2 regions of the Mucilaginibacter ginsenosidivorax genome follow, and region 1 is predicted to be linked to the other one. Evidence: riboswitches for the same ligand, from Rfam matches in the RefSeq annotation. Region 1 holds a riboswitch; the other holds the start of a gene.
What was found. Region 1 has a riboswitch for cobalamin ahead of FSB76_RS29570 (TonB-dependent receptor plug domain-containing protein). Riboswitches for the same ligand answer to the same signal wherever they lie in the genome.

Region 1 (4,625 bases):
AGGTTCTTTTTTTGCTTTTACCTCTTTTTCAATAATAAGCTCTTCCGGTAATTCGGCAAGGGCTATTTTTTTACCGGTAGCTTGCTCAATCTTTTTAACCTGGCTAAGCTCCAGGTCGGTGGCAAAAGTAAGTGCCATTGTCTCGTTCCCGCTTTCAGGGTGATGGTTTGTCACACGATCAATAAACAATTCCTTTTCTGCCGGTAAGTCAAAATGGATGATAAATGGTATATCGACCAGGCTAAAGCTTTCTTCCTGTTCGTTGGATACTAATAACACTCTTGCTTTTTCATCAGCTTTAAACGCGTCTATCGATTTAAAACCCGGGCTGTCAAAAAACTGGGGGTTTAAATAAGCCACTGCGGTACGTAAACGCGTTTGCAAGCTTTTATAAACTTTATCGGCAGTTGCACGTGTATTTACAAAAACTACGGTTTTGGTAAATAGTTCTTCATCGTACATAAATAAATTGAGCAGGTTTAATTTAGTGCCGAAGTTGGGTACGTTATATAAAAATTGCGGATGTGTTTCTAAAGGTTGTTCTGCCAGGGCTTCTACCTCTACAATAGCGGGATCCTTCATAAAAGGATCAAGCATTTTTTGCAGTTTGCTATGCATTACTTCGGTAAATACCAGTTTCTGACTTTTGCCAATGCTATTTGCCAGTTCGACAACAGGTAGTTGCAAGCCTCTTTTTATCATTTCATCGGCATCATCAACCACAAACATATCAACCTTGTTAAGGTTAAGGGCAAGCTTCAGGTAAATGGCGCGTGCCCTGTCGGGAGTGGCCACTACAATATCGGCACCGTCGGCCAATGCGTCCATCTGGGCTTCAATACCTGGCGCCACGTAAAGGCCCACAATTTTGATGGATTTATTTTTGTTCAGGCGGTCAAATTGTTCAATCACGCCAAATACATCCTCTTTATCGGGTACAAGCACCAACACACGCGGAACGCCTTCGGGCGCGTAATTAAAGCGGTTTAACACACCAAGCACATAGGTGGTAGTTTTACCGCTACCTTCGTAACCAATGGCGATGAGATCCTGGCCGCCTACAATTCTTGAGAGGGTTTTTAATTGCAGTTCTTTAGGGTTTGTAAAACCAGCTTCATTTACCGACCGAACCAGCTGTTTTTTCAGCTTCAATTTTTCAAACCACACCATCTGAGAACTTTATTAAGTATTTAAGAGGGCGAATTTACCTAAATTTCCTTGAAAAGAGTCAAGAATCAAGAGTTAAGAGTCAAGACCGGAGTAGTTATTGATGTGATAGTGGTTGCCAAACCACACTTTCATCCTTTTGGAGCAGGCCTGTAAACGTTGGTTTGGCGGGAATGTCAAGGTAAGGATAGGTTACTTTTGACAGGTACAATCCCTGGGGATATGCCGGGATAATAATTTGGGGCGTATGTTTGCTGATGAGATGACTTTCAAATTCATCAACGCTCATTTCGCCGCGGCCAATCTCCAATAGGCGACCAATAATGATCCGGATCATTTTGCTTAAAAACCGGTTAGCCGATATGTTGAACCGGAGCCTGTCGCCATTAGTGCTAACTGCCAGGCTTGCCGAGCTTACGTTGCAAATGGTATGGTCAATCCTGTCGGGCATTTTACAAAAGGCACGGTAGTCGTTATAAAGAGGGAGTAACGCCGCCGCCTTTTTCATTTCATCAATGTGGAGGTTGGTTTCGGGATATAATGCGCTAAAAGCACTTAAAAAAGGGTCTTTATAGGTATGAATAAAATAATCATATGAGCGTTGCACGGCATCAAACCGCGCGTGGGGCAGTCCCTGCATTGGGATGATGTCAAATACCGCGATATCATCTGGCAGTATTTTATTGAGGCGAAAAAGGAGGTCGAAATCCCATTCCGTTACTACATCGATATGGAAAAAAAATTGGCTGGCATGCACCTGCGCATCGGTACGGCCACAGCCGTTAACAGTTATCGGCGTTTTTAAAATTTGGCTTAAAGCGGTTTCAAAAACAGCTTGTACACTTACAACACCGGCATGTTTTTGCCAGCCGCTATACTGTGTGCCGTGATAACCGATATGAAAAAAATAGCGCATGATTTTGGCTCCAAAAATCCACAAAAATTATGGTAATGCCATACAAAAACGAACAGGGATGACTGAACGGACGACTTTACACCAACACGGATAGCTTTTAGCCACTTGCGTATCTGCCGTACATAACCTACCTTTACAGCGCTTTAGGTTCCTTTATAGCATATCATAAAGGATTAAAAGGGAATACGGTGTAAATCCGGAACTGTCCCGCAGCTGTAAGCTCCATAACCATAGTTCATTCTATCAAAGTCACTTGCGCTCTGGCGCAGGGAAGACAGAACGAAAGGGGAGTAAGTCAGAAGACCTGCCAGAGCGATAATGCGATTCATAGCTTTCGGGGATTGAAGCTTGGATGTGAATGCTCTTGTTTATTGGCGTATTTTCATTTCAAACTACTCTGTTTCCGTGTGTGCTGTCAACGCTTTGCGTACAACAACATGAAAAAAAACTTACTTTGTTTTCATAAGCATTTACCCGCACCGGTTTTAGCGGCAGCGGTTTTTTTGCTGCAGGTTGTTGTTACTGATAATGTATATGCTCAAACAGACACCGCAAAAAAAATTAAAGAGGTTACGGTTTCTTCGTCTGCTATCCCCAAAATTCAAACCATTACACCAACACAGCAGGTTTCGGCCGGCGATTTTGAACGTTACAGCGCATTTAACGTTGCCGATGCCATCCGTAATTTTGCCGGTGTTATACTTAAGGATTACGGTGGTGTTGGAGGCTTAAAAACGGTCTCGGTTCGCGGTCTGAGTGCTAATCACACCGCTGTTTTATATGATGGCGTACAAATTAACGATGCCGAAAATGGCCAGGTTGACCTAAGTAAGCTAAACCTGAACAACGTACAGGAAATTTCACTTTACATTGGCCAGCCCCCCGGTATTTGTATGCCTGCGCGTTCGTTTGCGTCATCAAGTGTACTGGCCATAAAAACGGTAAAACCCAACCTCAGCATGGATAAACCTTACCAGTTAACTGCGGGTGTTAAGGCGGGTTCTTTTGGCTTAGTAAACCCATATCTTCAATGGCAACAACGTGTTAATAATAACTGGTCGTTTATCGTAAATGGTTATACCGAGCATGCTAACGGCCGGTATAGCTATAAAACCAGTGCCGTTGGGGCCGACTCTGTCCATACACGTAGCAATGACGATATCGGCGCTCAACAGGTTGATGGCGCTTTATACTGGGCCAAAACCGATAGTAACAAATTTAATTTACACATAAACTATTATCATGCCGAACGGGGCATTCCGGGCGCCGTTGTACTTTACAATCCTGCCGTATCGGCAACACGGCTTTGGAACCAGGACTTTTTTTTGCAGAGTGGCTATGAACGTCAATGGCGCAATTCTTTACATGTGTTAATAAACGCCAAGGTTTCAAAAAACTATCTCCGTTACCTCGATCCTGATTATTTTAACAACGAGGGACGTTTAGACCAGCGCTTTACGCAGCATGAATATTATGCTTCGGCGGCTTTGGCTTACCATCTGACAACTGCATGGGAGGTATCTTACGCTGCCGATCTGTCGGTCAATAACCTTGATGCAAACCTGGCCAATTTCAGTTATCCAACCAGGCTCACCTTGTTAAATGTATTGGCCAGTAACCTGCGCATCGGTAAATTCCAGTTGCAGGGAAGTTTGCTGAATACCCATATTACCGAAACCGTAAAAAACGGCACAGCGGCCCCGGCTAAGAATGTTTATTCGCCCACGGTTGAGGCTACCTTTCAGCCCTTAAAAGCCTCAAATTTTCAGATACGGGCCTTTTATAAATATATTTTCCGCAACCCTACGTTTGATGAACTTTATTACAGTGCCATTGGGAACCCAACGTTAAAACCGGAGTATACCAAACAGTTTGATCTGGGCGCCACGTATGGAAAGGCATTAAATGGCTTTTTTAATTACATCACCTTAACAGCCGATGCCTATTATAATCATGTGGATAATAAGATTGTATTTATCCCGAAGGACGCCTTTAACCGGTCGATCCAGAATTTCGGGAAGGTTGATATTAAGGGATTGGATGTAGGCTTAAAAACGCAGGCTAAACCTGCCGAAGGCTGGAAGGCATCATTGGCTGTAAATTATTCGTACCAGCAGGCACTAAATGTAACCGACCCTACATCTTCGGTATACCTTAACCAGTTGCCTTATACGCCTAAAAACACAGTTTCGCTCAACGCAGGTGTTGACCGTGGCCATTTAGGGGTTTATTATAACCAGGTAATTTCATCTTCACGATATTATACTAATGATAACCTGGCATCCGATTACCTGGCCGGGTACGCCATAAGCGATGCATCTGTTGTTTATCACTTTTTATTAAAACAGAAAGCTGTTGTTGCATCGGCAGAGGTTAACAATCTTTTTGCAAAAAGCTACGCCGTTGTGCAAAGCTATCCTATGCCTGGCCGGTCTGTCAGGTTTTCCATTCAAATAACTATCTAACAATCAATATTATGAAACAAACCAAACTCAATTATTTATTTATTGCTTCAACGATGATAGCCCTGCTGTCGTCATGC
Region 2 (4,625 bases), 1.6 Mb from region 1:
ATTCCATTTGCGAGCGCGAGGTTTCAATTGTTATTACATCAGCGTCCATATCGGCAATGTTGCCAATGATATCGTTAAACTCGCTGTAGCACATGTGCGTGTGGATCTGCGTTTCGTCGCGTACGCCGCTGGCCGAAATACGGAATGCTTTTACCGCCCAGTTCAGGTAATTTTGCCAATCTTTTTTACGCAACGGCAAGCCCTCACGAATAGCAGGCTCATCAATCTGGATCACTTTTATGCCGGCTGCCTCCAGGGCTACAACCTCGTTGCGGATGGCCAAAGCTATCTGGTTGGTAGTTTCGGATCGTGGCTGATCATCCCGCACAAACGACCATTGCAGTATAGTTACAGGGCCGGTTAGCATACCCTTCATCAGCCTATCGGTGTTTTGCTGCGCAAAGCTGCTCCAACGTACCGTCATATCCGCCGGGCGGCTTACATCGCCATAAATAACCGGTGGCTTAACACAGCGGCTGCCGTAGCTTTGCACCCAGCCATTTTTGGTGAACAGGAAGCCGTCTAAACGTTCGCCAAAGTACTCTACCATGTCGTTACGTTCAAATTCACCATGTACCAGTACATCCAGGCCTATCTCTTCCTGCCAGCGGATGGCATCAATAGTGGCTTTTTCTATCTCAGCATCATATTGTTTTTCGGTTAGTTCGCCTTTTTTTAGCCTTGCCCTTAAAGAGCGGATATCATCAGTTTGCGGGAACGATCCTATGGTAGTTGTAGGGTACAGTGGTAATTTAAAGCGTTGCTGCTGAATTTTCTGGCGGGTGATGAATCCGCTTTCGCGCTGTGCATCGGCATCAGTAATGGCCGCCACGCGTTGTTTGATATCCTGCTTATGAATGAGTTTTGAAAGGTTGCGGCTGGTGAGGGCGCGCAGGTTTTCCTGCAGCAGTTCATTATTACCGCCGATGATCTGCGCCAGCTCGTTTATCTCGTTTAGTTTCTGTTTGGCAAAGGCCATCCAGTTTTTTATCTCGGGGATGATGGCAGTTTCCAAGTCCAGGTCGAACGGGGTATGCAGCAGCGAGCAGCTTGGGGCTATCATCACTCTATCGGTACCTAATACAGCAATTGCCTTTTTAATGTGGGTTAACGAGCGTACATAATCGTTTTTCCAGATGTTGCGGCCATCAACAACGCCTAACGATAAACTCAGGCTATCGGGCAATACAGTGAGTACTTTATATAACTGACCGGGCGCACGTACCAAATCAACGTGAATAGCGCTTACCGGCAGTGTTACAGCCAGCTCGGTGTTTTCGTGCAGGCTCTCGAAGTAGGTAGTGAGCAATACTTTAATACCGGGACATTGTTTGTTTATCTCCATATAGGCATAGGCATAGGCCGCTTTTTCCTTGTCAGTAAGGTCAAGCGCCAGGAAGGGCTCATCAAGCTGCACCCAAATAGCCCCATAACTTGCCAGCCGTTTTAATACTTCAATATAAACCGGCACCAGTTTTTTAATCAGGTCTATCTTATCAAAACCGGGTTGTTTTTCTTTACCTAACAAAAGGTAGGTTACCGGGCCAATTAATACCGGTTTTGGTGTGTTGCCGGTGTGTTGTTTGGCCAGTATAAACTCGTCAAAAACCTTTTCGCTAAATAGTTTAAACTGCTGGTTTTGTACAAACTCCGGCACAATGTAGTGATAGTTGGTATCAAACCATTTGGTCATTTCCATGGCTGTAACATCCAGGCCGTCTTTTTGGTAGCCGCGGGCCATTGCAAAATACAGGTCAATTTCGGTATTGGCCTTGTTTTGGGTTAATACCGGGGTGTACCGTTCGGGGATGTTGCCCAGCATAAGCGAGGTATCCAGTACCTGGTCGTAAAAGCTGAAATCGTTACAGGGGATCAGGTCGATACCGGCATCAACCTGGGTTTGCCAGTTTTGCAGGCGAATTTGTCGTGCGGCGGCAAACAAATCGTCGCGGGTAATTTTACCTGCCCAGTACTGTTCACTGGCTTTTTTGAGTTCACGGTGGGCACCTACACGAGGGTACCCGAGATTGTTTTTGAGCATACGCTAAAACGTTTTTGGTTAAACATTAATTTGACTTAATGCTCCTTACGGTTTTCGGTATGCTTTCGGAGTAAAATGGTAATAAAAGGCAAAAGCATAACATACAGGCGTATTACAGCCATGTACATCATTCTTTTTTCTTCGACTACTGCTTCATTGCGCGAAAGCATTGTCTTTTACATAGGGGCAAGTATCCTGGCTTGTAACATTGTTGCCGTCCTTCTCATTCGCGCGGGGGCGAACAATGGACATTGTTAAAGGCAACAACCTTTTCTGTTACTTACAGTTGCGCGACAGCCCGTGATTTACACACGGTTCCTTATTAATCCCTGTGCTTTAAACACCGGGAACCACTCTGCAGAAAAAAAGTAAAGAACTTTATTGGCTGTAAAGATGGGAAAAAATGTGCAGATTTTTGATGTGCAGATTTCAGATGTGCAGGCGATTTTTTGATCTATGACGCATGGCGTTGGCGTCAAAATTGAAAGAAACTAATTCGTGCGAATAAAGTGGCACCCGTAAATCCAATGCGGTAAAAAACAACATAGAAACCGTTTTTTGTGGGTATACAGTACAAATTTACAAGCTTCCTTTTATATTTCAAAACCACTCTTTATTCATGTATAAACAAGTAAAAAAAGATAATTAATTAGAACTTTTCAGCAACAAATACGCTATTTATTGATACAAATAGTGCATTTATTTACACAAAAATAAAATTGAGGTTTTTTGTAAAAAATAAAAAAAACAGCCAGAAAAATCGGGTATCTTAACCTTTAAAACTGCCAGATTCGCTACCGTTTTGTAAGGGGTAAATTAAATACCTTTTTATAAAGCAGGACTAAATTAAAAAATTGCCTAAATCACTACTTTTTCAAAAACAACATCGGCAATGCGCTCGCAGCTCCCAATCCTGCACCGGTAGCTACATCTGTAGGATAATGTACACCCAGGTACATCCTTGAATACGCGGTTGAGCCTGCCCATAAATAAGCCGGGACTATCACATACCACTTGGGGTAAGCGGCCGATAAAGCCGTTGCGGTGGCAAATGATGATGAGCTATGCCCCGACGGAAAAGAGTAGTTTCCGGGACGGTAAACGGGGCTGATATTGATATTCTGGATAAATGGTCGCGGGCGTTTTACCAGCACCTTAATCAGTTGGGTTAATCCGGCAGAGATGGCTGTGCTGCTGGCCACGTATAATGCATTTTGCCGCATCCCTTTATCGTTGCCAATAATACCACCAACCAGCAAACCTGCAGGCACACCAATATTGCCATATTCCAGGTGATTGCTTATAAACAGGAAAAAACCGGTTTGGGCAGGGGTACGGTGCTCCTGTAAATCTATCATGATGGCATCATCAAATCGTGGGGTACGCAACTGGGCAGCGGCGGTGTTAATATGCAGGCATAAAAGCAATTGCCATGGAAGCGCGATGACTAAAAATCTGAAACTTGAATACCCGCGCATTGCCATTTTTGCTTTTATGGATTTGTATTGCCCCAATATAAGGCTATTTACAACGAATTGTTTAGCCGGCTTACCTTTTCATCGACACAAAACTCTCGCTTACCGACACATCATGTGTCACTTTCCTGATACATTTTACTTTTGAATCATTAACCGGCATCACAAAATATAAACTAAAAAGATTAAAATCATGGAACGTAAAAATTTTTTAAAAAGCCTGATGATAGGCGCAGTGTCTACATCTGTATTGGTTGAAGCCTGCAAAAAAGATTCAGTAACAACTACCACCAGCAGTACATCAGGCACCACTTCTTCATCAAGTAGTTCTTCCGGGTCAAGTTCCAGCTCAGGCACCTGCAGCGTTATCGAAACTGAAACCGAGGGGCCTTATCCAACCCATTCACCAGCATCATATGTACGAAGCGATATTACAGGCGACCGTACCGGTTATAAAATGACTGTTAATATCACTGTTAACAACAGCAATAACAGCTGCAATGCCTTATCTGGCGCACTGGTTGATATCTGGCACTGCGATGCCGAAGGTAATTATTCAGAATATGGCGGCAGCGGCACACAATCTACCAATTACACATCGGTACATTTTTTACGTGGCAGGCAAACTACCGATGCTAATGGCCTGGTTTCTTTTACATCCATCTTCCCGGGTTGGTATACCGGCCGTGCCACGCACATTCACGTGCATATATACAATTCGGCAGGCACATCATTAAAAGTTACACAAATAGCTTTTCCTGAAGGAACAGGTACGGCTTTAGCTACTGTGGCAGGCTATAGTAAAGGTATGAGCGGTTATACCTACAACGCTACCGATGGCGTGTTCAGCGATGGTTATACCCTTGAACTGGCTACCATAACCGGCAGCAAAACAGCCGGTTTTGTATTATCTATCAGCATGAGCGTACCTGCTTAACCGTATTATAACATGGATACCCGCGTAATTACACTTTGCTACCGAAAGGTCATCGATATAAACTCAGCCAAACAATGGGATAAAGTGGTGTTTGAGGCATCGTACATGGAATTTAAAATGCAGGCCCAGAACTATAGCCACGGTACCGCTTTTACCAGCTATGCCGACCTGC

Region 2: another riboswitch for cobalamin. It lies ahead of metE (5-methyltetrahydropteroyltriglutamate--homocysteine S-methyltransferase); the one in region 1 lies ahead of FSB76_RS29570 (TonB-dependent receptor plug domain-containing protein).

The regions. Positions count from the first base shown of each region.
Region 1 is NZ_CP042437.1:7,199,564-7,204,188, forward strand. Features, by position in the region: gene FSB76_RS29560 (DEAD/DEAH box helicase) at 1-1,170, opposite strand, end outside; gene FSB76_RS29565 (tRNA pseudouridine synthase A) at 1,265-2,083, opposite strand; cobalamin riboswitch at 2,212-2,408, shown strand; gene FSB76_RS29570 (TonB-dependent receptor plug domain-containing protein) at 2,521-4,548, shown strand; gene FSB76_RS29575 (YncE family protein) at 4,560-4,625, shown strand, end outside.
Region 2 is NZ_CP042437.1:984,483-989,107, reverse strand. Features, by position in the region: gene metE (5-methyltetrahydropteroyltriglutamate--homocysteine S-methyltransferase) at 1-2,041, opposite strand, end outside; cobalamin riboswitch at 2,210-2,411, opposite strand; gene FSB76_RS04025 (phosphatase PAP2 family protein) at 2,908-3,525, opposite strand; gene FSB76_RS04020 (dioxygenase family protein) at 3,710-4,453, shown strand; gene FSB76_RS04015 (hypothetical protein) at 4,466-4,625, shown strand, end outside.